DNA from 3 places in the Streptomyces asoensis genome. Region 2 is predicted to be linked to each of the others. Evidence: riboswitches for the same ligand, from Rfam matches in the RefSeq annotation. Region 2 holds a riboswitch; each other region holds the start of a gene.

Region 1 (3,268 bases), 710 kb from region 2:
GCGGGGGCCAGCCCCGGACGCCGTACCGACGGCTTCTGCGGTGTCTCGTACACATGGCAGTGCATCAGCGCGGGCGCCGACGCCGAGTCGAAGGGCGGTGCGCCGGTGAGCATCTCGTACACCGTGCAGCCCAGCGCGTACACATCCGTGCGCCCGTCGTCCGCGCCGCGGGTGAAGCGCTCCGGCGCCATGTAGGAGAGGGTGCCGACGGGCGAGTCGGTGGTCACGGTGAGCCGGCCGCCGGTCGTCGCGTCGAGGAACTTGGCGATGCCGAAGTCGAGCACCTTCACCATGCCCTCGTCCGTGAGCATCACGTTCGCCGGTTTGATGTCGCGGTGCACGATGCCGGCCCGGTGCGCGGTCGCCAGGGCCCGGCAGACCTGTGCCGCGAGCACCGCGACCCGCTCCGGCGCCGGCGGCCCCTCGGCCAGCAGCTCGCGCAGGGTCCGCCCCGAGAGCAACGGCATGACCAGGTAGGGGACTTCACCTTCCGCGCCGTGGTCGAAGACCGGCACGATGTACGAGCTGTCGAGGGCGGCGGCGGCCCGCGCCTCCCGCCCGAACATGGCGAGCAGCCGTTCCCGCTCGGCACCGACCGTGCCCGGTGGCAGGCTCAGCAGCTTGACGGCCACCGTGCGTTCGAGCCGCGCGTCCCTGGCCCGCCACACCACACCCATACCGCCCGCACCGATCCGCTCGGTGAGCGTGTACCGGCCGTCCAGGACCGTGTCGCGCATCCTCGCCCCCACTCGCTCAAGGATTGGGCGGTCTCAATGTACCTATGCACAAGGCGAGTTGAGGGGTTCCGGGACGAGGTGCGAGCGAGGTGTGAGCGGTGCGTCCGGACCGGCCGACACGGAGACGTGAACCCGGATGTCTCCGTGAGGGCACTGTTCGAACCCACCGAAAATGTGAACGGGTGTACGTACCAGGGTCGTTGGGACGTAAGTTGTGGCTCGAACTGCCCACGCCTCGGCCGAAAGACGGACGCCCCTCATGACCGACCATGTGACCACGCCCGGATCAGCGGCACATCAGAAGATCGACACCTCGGTGCCGCACTCGGCCCGCATCTGGAACTACTGGCTCGGCGGGAAGGACAACTACCCCGTGGACGAGCAGGCCGGTGACGCCTACACCGCCGTGTTCCCCGGCATCGTCACCATCGCCCGCAGCAGCCGCGCGTTCCTGCGCCGCAACATCACGTACCTGGTCTCCGAGGCGGGCATACGACAGTTCCTGGACGTCGGAACGGGCCTGCCGACCGCCGACAACACCCACGAGGTCGCCCAGCGTCTCGCCCCCGAGACCCGGATCGTCTACGTCGACAACGATCCCCTGGTCCTCGCCCACGCCCGCGCCCTGCTCTACTCCACCGCGGAGGGCGCGACCTCCTATGTCGACGCCAATGTGCTGGACCCGGAGCGCATCCTGGCGCGCGCCGCCGAGACGCTGGACTTCAGCCGTCCCACCGCGCTCATCCTCAGCAACATCCTGGGCCACGTCGCCGACCACGACCAGGCCCGCTCCATCGTCACCAACCTGATGGCGGCACTGCCGTCCGGCAGCTACCTCTCCATCAACGACGGTTCGCGGGGCATCGACCCGGTCTTCGAAGAGGCCCAGGACGCCTACAACGAAAGCGGCGCCGTCCCGTACAACCTGCGATCCGTCGACGAGATCACGGCGTACTTCGACGGCCTGGAGCTCCTGGAGCCCGGAGTCGTCTCGGTCCCCCTCTGGCGCCCGGAGGCCACCTCCCCCGCGCCGGACGTCATCGGCGAACACGGCGGCCTCGCCCGCAAGCTGTAGCCGCCCACGCCACCACCCACGCCGCCACCCTCCTCACCGGACGGGCGGCCGGCCGGCGCTGATACCGCTCCGCCGCACCCGCCGTCACGGCCGGTGCGGCGGAGCTGTTCAACTCTCCTACCGATATTGACGGATAATGTCAGTACTCCGTAAGATCGACCCCGGCATTGAGTGTCAGCATCAAGCCCTGGCTAGCTGACCGGCAACCCTCCTCCGCGGTGGGGTGCTCCAGGTGAAAGCCCGGCAGGGTCACCGACTCTGCAAGCGCGTGGCCCCGGTTCGGGGGCCTGAGATGTGGAGGACCAGCGTGCGGCTCAGCGGCAACCTGAGTGCCTCGATCGCGACCGCGGCGCTGTTCTCCGGATTCTCGCGCCGACGCCACATCGACCTGCGGCGTTCCGCCAGCTGTCTGTGTCAGGGCTGATCACGCCCCACCTCGCAGGCTGACCCTCGCCCACAGCACGGTCATGCCGTCAGCGACTTCGCCATCGACACAGTCGTCGACATCCCCTCCCCCTGAACAGTCCCCCGCACAGTTCTGAGCAGTGTCGGCCCGTGCGAGGCCGGCACCCTCCGCGCACAGCCATGGCCGCGTTCCGCTCCGGCATGTGCGCGGTGACCTTGGAGTAGGAGAACCATCCCGTGACAGCGCATCCGGATTCCCGTACCCCCCGGTGGGCGGCGCTCGCCGCCCTCGTGACCGGCAGCCTTCTGCTCAGCGCCTGCTCGTCGAGCGACACCGGCACCTCGAGCGGCGAGGGCGGCAGCCCGAAGTCGGGTGGCACCCTGACCTTCGCGGTGGGTTCCGACGCCGGCTGCGTGGATCCGCAGCAGGTGGGCAGCAACGACACCATCTACTCACTGCGTCAGGTCGTGGACTCCCTGACCGACCAGGACCCCAAGACCGGCAAGATCGTGCCATGGCTCGCGAAGAGCTGGGACATCAGCCCGGACACCACGACGTTCACGTTCCACCTGAGATCAGGTGTGACCTTCAGCGACGGGACACCGCTGACCGCGCAGGTGGTCAAGGACAACTTCGACGCGGTGCCGAAGCTCGGCGCCCTCGGCACACTCGCCCAGGGGTACCTGAGCGGCGTGGAGAGCACCACCGCCGTGGACCCGCTCACGGTGCGGGTGAAGTTCAAGCAGCCCAACGCGCAGTTCCTCCAGGCCACGGCCACGCACTCGCTGGGGATCGAGTCGTCGGCGAGCGCGCGCAGGAGCCCGCAGGAGAAGTGCAGCAAGGGAGTGGTCGGATCCGGGCCGTTCGTGCTGAACGGCTATGTGCAGAACCAGTCGATCACCCTGGCCAAGCGCGCCAAGTACGCCTGGGGTTCCTCGCTGTGGACCAAGCAGGGCGAGGCGTACCTGGACAAGCTGGTGTTCAAGGTGGTGCCCGAGGCCGGCGTGCGCACCGGCAGCCTCCAGTCCGGCCAGGTGGACGCGATCGGCA
Region 2 (3,268 bases):
CGTCGCATCCGCCGCGCGCACGTCCTTCGTGCGTCCCGCCCCCGGGGAGAGTCATGTCCGTCACACCACTGGCCGCCCACCTGTCCACCCGACCCACCGCCGCCTTCCGGGGCCGGATCGGCCGGGACGCGCGCAGCGGCCACTACGCGGTGCCGCGCCGCTACCGCCTCCATCTGGCGGCGGCCGACCCCGACTGTCTGCGCATCGCCGTCACCCACAGCCTCCTCGGCCTGGACAAGGCCTGCCCGGTCACCTTCCTGCCCGCCGTCCCGGACTGCCCCGACGGAGGTCACTCCGCGCTGCGTCCGCTGTACGACGCCAGTGCGCACCGGTACACCGGACCCGCCCTCGCGCCGGTGCTCAGCGACGACTGGTCGGGGCGCATCGTCAGCAGCCACGGCCCCGACATCGCCCGCGACCTCGCCCGGCACTTCGGCGGCGGCCGGCCCACCCTGTACCCGTGCGGCGCGCAGTCGCAGATCGAGGCCGTCGAGCGGATGTGCGCCCTGGGCATCGAGGAGGCCGCCCAGCGCGCCGGAGCGGCCGACACCGAGGAGGCGGAGCGCACCGCCGCCCTCGACACGCTGGTCACCACGCTCGGGGTGCTGGAGCGGGGGCTCGGTGCCCACGAGCACCTGATCAGCGATCAGATCACGGCAGCCGACGTCGAGTTGTGGGTCGCCCTGGTCCAGCTCGACACCGTGCACCGCCACCACCTCGACGCGGCCGCCGTGCACCGCATCGCCGACCATCCCGCGCTGTGGGCCTACGCCCGCCGGCTGGCCGCTCACCCGGCCTTCGGCGCCCACCTCGACCTGGATGCCATCGCCCGCCGTCACCACGCCCGTTGCCAGGGCCTGGAGGCCGCCGGCGCCGCCGTCCAGATCCTGGACTGGGAGACCCACGCGGCGGACGGTTCGGCGGTCCGACCGCAGGTCAACCGGCCCTGACCCGGTCCATCCACCGGACCGCCGTTGACATTCGTTCGGGCAACTGTCTTACTTACGGCCCAGAACGGTCATGAGCGTCAGCGACAAGCCCTGGCTAGCTGACCGGCAACCCTCGCTCCGCGGTGGGGTGCCCCAGGTGACGACCGGACCGACGTTTCGGTAATGACGTATCGGTAAGCGCGAGGGCCCTCCAGGGGCCGGAACAGTGATGGTGACGGACATGTACGCAGCTCATCGGACGGCGCCCCGTCGCCCCCGGGGCTGCGTACGGCCGTACCTCGACATCCTCGTCGCCAACCGCGCCGTCGACCTCCTGCGCGTGAACAGCGCACTGTGTACCGCACCGGGCCGTGCCCGCTGTCGGGGCTGAACGAACCCCTCACACCGCAGCCCCGCCTCCGCGTTCCTGACGAACACCGCCCGAGCGGTGTGCCGTTGTCCGCCCCACCCCGGTCTCCTGTACGCATCCGTGCGCCATGCCCTGTTCGCGCCCGCGGAGCGGTCCCCGCCGCCCCGCCGAAGCGCGTCCGGCCACGCACGTCCGCCGTGACCCGGGGTGTCCGACTCCCGCCGGAGCCCCTCATGAGTGAACCCCCAGGCGCCGTGACCCTCGCCGAGGCCGCACCCGCCATCGACGTCCCGTCAGAGAAGCTCACCGCCCAGCGCGTCCAGCCGCTGCGCAAGCCCGGACGATGGATCGCCACCGCCGTGGCCCTGGTCCTGGTGGCGCAGTTCACGCACGGACTGATCTCCAACCCCTTCTACCAGTGGGACCGCTTCGGCTACTGGTTCCTGCGGCCGGTCATCCTCGACGGACTGCTGATCACCCTGGAAGTGGCCGCCTGGAGTGCGGTGCTGGGCCTCCTCGGCGGCATCCTGCTCGCCCTCGCCCGGCTCTCGAAGAGCCCGGTGCTGCGCGCGGTCAGCTGGACCTACGTGTGGGCGCTGCGCTCCATCCCGCTGATCGTGGTGCTGCTCTTCCTCTACAACTTCAGCGCCCTGTACCAGACCCTGAGCGTGGGGGTTCCGTTCGGCCCGGCGTTCTTCCGCTTCGACGAGTCCCGGCTGGCCACCGACATGGTGATCGCCGTCGTCGGTCTCAGCCTCAACGAGGCGGCCTACGCCGCCGAGGTGGTCCGCGGCGGCATCCTCTCCGTCGACCAGGGCCAGCACGAGGCGGCCGCCGCGCTCGGCCTGCCCAAGCGCTACCAGTTCTGGAAGATCGTCTTCCCGCAGGCCCTGCGGTCGATCACGCCGAACTACGTCAACCAGCTGATCGGCCTGGTCAAGTCCACCTCGCTGGTCTTCTACGTCTCGTTGCTCGACCTGTTCGGCACCGCGCAGACCATGGGCGCCACCTACCCCGGCGACATCGTGCCGCTGCTGCTGGTCGTCACCGTCTGGTACCTGATCCTGACCAGCGTCGTCTCCGTCGTCCAGTTCTACGTCGAGCGGTACTACGCCCGGGGCGCCACGCGTTCCCTGCCGCCGACGCCGCTCCAGAAACTGCGGACCGGTCTCACCGACCTGCGGGCCCGCATCCGCCGGGAGGCCGCCGTATGACCACCGAGACCGTGCAGAGCGCCGACACCGCCGGGATCGTGCCCGCCGCCGTCGAGGTGCACGACGTGCACAAGTGGTACGGCGCCCACCGGGTCCTGGACGGTGTGAGCCTGACCGTGCGGCCCGGCGAGGTCACCGTGATCCTCGGCCCGTCCGGCTCCGGCAAGTCCACCCTGCTGCGGGTCATCAACCACCTCGAGAAGCCCGAGATCGGCTATGTCAGCGTCAACGGCGAGCTGATCGGCGTCCGCCGGCACGGCGACCGGCTGCGCGAGCTGAGTGAACGGGCCATCCTGACCCAGCGCGGCCGGATCGGCTTCGTCTTCCAGAACTTCAACCTCTTCCCGCACCTGACCGTGCTGGACAACGTCGCCGCCGCGCCCACCGCCACCGGGCGACTCGCCAAGCCCGCCGCCCTGGAACTGGCCCGCGAACTCCTGGACCGGGTGGGCCTCGCCGACAAGGCCGGCGCCTATCCCCGGCAGCTGTCCGGCGGCCAGCAGCAGCGCGTCGCCATCGCCCGCGCCCTCGCGCTGCGCCCCGGCGTCATCCTCTTCGACGAGCCCACCTCCGCCCTCGACCCCGAGCTCGTGGGCGAGGTCCTCGCCGTCATCAAGGACCTGGCGACCAGCGGCACCACGCTCGTCATCGTCACCCACGAGGTCGGCTTCGCCCGCGAGGTCGCCGACCGGGTCGTCTTCATCGACGACGGGAAGATCGTCGAGCAGGGCCCGCCCGGCGAGGTCCTAGACGCA
Region 3 (3,268 bases), 5.7 Mb from region 2:
GTTGAGGGACTTCTCGCCGGGAGCCGCCTCGGGGGCGCCGCACTCGCCCTGGGTCTGGGGGTCGCTGCCCAGCAGCGTGCGGACCAGGGGGTGGGCGCAGAAGAGGCCGTCGCGGACCCCGATGCCGTACTCGGCGGAGAGGGCGGCGGCGAAGTGGGAGCTGTTCCAGCCCTCGACGACGAAGGAGATCACGCCGACCCGCGGGGCGTCGTCGCCGAACAGGGACAGCACCCTCACCTGCGGGACCTCGGCCAGACCGGCCCGCACCTTCGCGATCAGGTACTCCTCCCGGGCGACCAGGCTGTCGAAGCCCGCCTCGGTGAGGGCCTTGCACGCCGAGGCGATGGAGTAGGCGCCGATCACGTTCGGGGAGCCGGCCTCGTGGCGGGCGGCGCTCTCGTGCCACTCCACGTCCACTCCCCCGTCCTCGCGCCGCGTGACCTTGCGGCTGGCGCCGCCGCCCGCGAGGTACGGGTCGGCCTCCACCAGCCAGTCGGCGCGGCCGGCCAGCACCCCGGAGCCGAAGGGCGCGTACAGCTTGTGACCGGAGAAGGCGACCCAGTCGACGTCGAGCTCCTGCACGGAGACCGGGTGGTGCGGGGCCAGCTGGGCCGCGTCCAGGACGATCCGGGCCCCGTGCGCGTGTGCGGCGGCCGCCAGCTCGCGTACCGGCCACAGCTCGCCGGTGACGTTCGAGGCACCGGTGACACAGACCAGGGCCGGGCCGTAGGGGTCACGGTCGGCGAGGGCCCGCTCCAGCGCCTCGACGGCCTGGCGCGGGGTGCGCGGGGCGTTGAGGTAGGTGACCCGGGCGTCCTGCCAGGGCAGCAGCGAGGCGTGGTGCTCGGTCTCGAAGACGAAGACCTGGCAGCCGGCGGGCAGGGCCCGCGCCAGCAGGTTGAGGGAGTCCGTCGTCGAGCGGGTGAAGACCAGCTGGTCGTCGGGGCGGCAGTCCAGGAACTCGGCCACCGTCCTGCGGGCGTTCTCGAAGAGGTCCGTGGACAGCTGCGAGAGGTAGCCGGCGCCCCGGTGGACGCTGCCGTAGTACGGGGCGTAGGCCGCCACGTCGTCCCAGACGCGCTGGAGGGCGGGGGCGCTGGCCGCGTAGTCGAGCGCCGCGTAGCTGACCTCGCCGCCCGTCACGAGCGGGACCGTGACATCCCGGCCGAGAACGGGCAGCGGTGCACAAACGGTACGGGCGGTGGCAGCGGTGGAGACAGACATGGCGAACTCCCGTGAGAGGCAAGGGGGAACCACCGTGCGAGCGGGCATGGCTCGAGCACGGGGGAAGGTGAAAGGGGTATGCGGAGGCGGGGCTCTACGCCCTATCGCATTCGCTTGCTCACGGAAGGCTCCCTCGAACGACCAGGACCCCTGGCGGTACTCACTCAGAAGAGTGCGAGGGGTCCGCGCTTGCCGTAGACCTCGCTGCCTACGGCCTGGTCTTCACCCGGGGCACCCCGCCACGGACGGAGGGTTGCCGGACAGTCGGCCGGGGCCTCATGACTGTCACTCATGACCTGACACAGGAACGTACGTGAAGTGATCGCCGTCCCGCAACCCGTGTCCGGATCGCGGGACGGCCATCAGCGGTGAGGCGTCACGCGTTGGTGGCGGCGACCCAGCGGTCCAGCGCCCGCTTGGCCGCACCCGAGTCGATCGACTCGGCCGCCTTGTCCATGCCGACGCGCAGTTGCTCGGCAAGGGTGCCGGAGCCCGGCTCCAGGGCCACCAGGGCTGCCGCCGAGTTCAGCAGCACGGCGTCCCGCACCGGGCCGGACTCGCCCTCCAGGAGACGGCGGGCGACCTCCGCGTTGTACGACGGGTCGCCGCCCCGCAGGGCCTCGACCGGGACCAGCTCGAGCCCGACGTCACGCGGGTCGAAGGTCTCCTCGGTGACCTTGCCGTCACGGACGACCCACACATGGGACGTGGCCGTCGTGGTCAGCTCGTCGAGACCGTCGTCGCCCCGGAAGACCAGGGACGAGTTGCCGCGCTCGGCGAAGACGCCGGCGACGACCGGCGCCATCCGCGGGTCCGCGACCCCGACCGCCTGGGCCCGTACCTTGGCGGGGTTGGTCAGCGGGCCGAGCACGTTGAACACCGTGCGGATGCCCAACTGGCCGCGCGCGGCGCCCACATGACGCAGCGCCGGGTGGAACTTGATCGCGAAGCAGAAGGTGATCCCGGCCTCCTGGGCCACCTCGGCAACGCGCCGCGGGGTCAGCTCCAGATTGACGCCGAGCTTCTCCAGGACGTCCGAGGCGCCGGACGCGGAGGACGCGGCCCGGTTGCCGTGCTTGACGACCGTGGCACCCGTGCCGGCCACGACGATCGCGGACATCGTGGAGATGTTGACCGTCTTCGCGCCGTCGCCGCCCGTGCCGACGATGTCGACGGTCGGGCCGGGCACCTCGATCAGGTTGGCGTGCTCGTACATCGCCCGGACGAGCCCGTTGATCTCCGCGACGGTCTCGCCCTTGGCCCGCAGCGCCACCACGAACCCGGCGATCTGCGCGTCGGTGGCCTCGCCGCGCATGATCCGGTCCAGCGCCCAGAACGTGGCGTCGGCGTCCTGGTCGCGACCGTACAGCAGGCCGTTCAGCACCTCGGGCCAGGAACGGCCCGCCGCGGTGTCGCCTCCAGCGGGGGTCACAGCGCTCATAGCCGCTCCTGCGTGTGTCGTCGTGTGCGTCGTGTGTCGTCGTGCGCCTCATGACAAGGTGCACCCCACCCTATCCAGCCCGTGGGCACGGCAAAGGGCCCCGTCCGAAGACCGGACGAGGCCCTTTCCCGTGGCGTGGCGACGCCTCAGCGATCAGTGGTGGCCGTGGCCGCTCGTGATCTCCTTGTACTCCTCCGCGGTGGGCTTCGGAATCTGCTGGTCCTCACCGAAGTACGCCCCGCTGATCTTGGCGCGGAGCTTCTCCTTGCCCTTCACCTTGCGCTCGACGCCGTTCTCGTCGACGGCGGCGCCGATCGCGGCCGGCTCGTACTGCTCGTGCGCCGTGAGGGTGTGCAGCTGCTCCTGGCTGAGCGGCTCGTGGATCTCGATGAACTCACCGTGCGGCAGGCGCTTGATGGTGCCGGTCTCGCGACCGTGCAGCACCTTGTCCCGGTCCCGGCGCTGGAGGCCGAGGCAGATCCGCTTGGTGACGATGTACGCGATGACCGGTCCGGCGATGAAGAAGATCCGGACGAACCAGGTGATCGAGTTGATCGACAGGTGGAGGTGGGTGGCCCACAGGTCGTTGCCACCGCCGACCAG

What was found. A riboswitch is a leader RNA that binds a small molecule or an ion and turns the genes downstream of it on or off. The one in region 2 is predicted to bind S-adenosylmethionine.
Region 1: linked by a shared signal. The riboswitch ahead of G9272_RS46300 (putative leader peptide) and the one ahead of G9272_RS38660 (amino acid ABC transporter permease) in region 2 are both predicted to bind S-adenosylmethionine.
Region 3: linked by a shared signal. The riboswitch ahead of G9272_RS13305 (aminotransferase class V-fold PLP-dependent enzyme) and the one ahead of G9272_RS38660 (amino acid ABC transporter permease) in region 2 are both predicted to bind S-adenosylmethionine.

Annotation. Positions count from the first base shown of each region.
Region 1 is NZ_CP049838.1:9,400,259-9,403,526, reverse strand. Features, by position in the region: gene G9272_RS41650 (protein kinase domain-containing protein) at 1-737, opposite strand, end outside; gene G9272_RS41645 (SAM-dependent methyltransferase) at 997-1,812, shown strand; SAM riboswitch class IV at 1,976-2,085, shown strand; gene G9272_RS46300 (putative leader peptide) at 2,105-2,236, shown strand; gene G9272_RS41640 (ABC transporter substrate-binding protein) at 2,455-3,268, shown strand, end outside.
Region 2 is NZ_CP049838.1:8,689,821-8,693,088, forward strand. Features, by position in the region: gene G9272_RS38655 (glutathione S-transferase C-terminal domain-containing protein) at 54-950, shown strand; SAM riboswitch class IV at 1,017-1,136, shown strand; gene G9272_RS38660 (amino acid ABC transporter permease) at 1,533-2,513, shown strand; gene G9272_RS38665 (amino acid ABC transporter ATP-binding protein) at 2,510-3,268, shown strand, end outside.
Region 3 is NZ_CP049838.1:2,961,739-2,965,006, forward strand. Features, by position in the region: gene G9272_RS13305 (aminotransferase class V-fold PLP-dependent enzyme) at 1-1,224, opposite strand, end outside; SAM riboswitch class IV at 1,405-1,521, opposite strand; gene trpD (anthranilate phosphoribosyltransferase) at 1,601-2,665, opposite strand; gene qcrB (cytochrome bc1 complex cytochrome b subunit) at 2,819-3,268, opposite strand, start outside.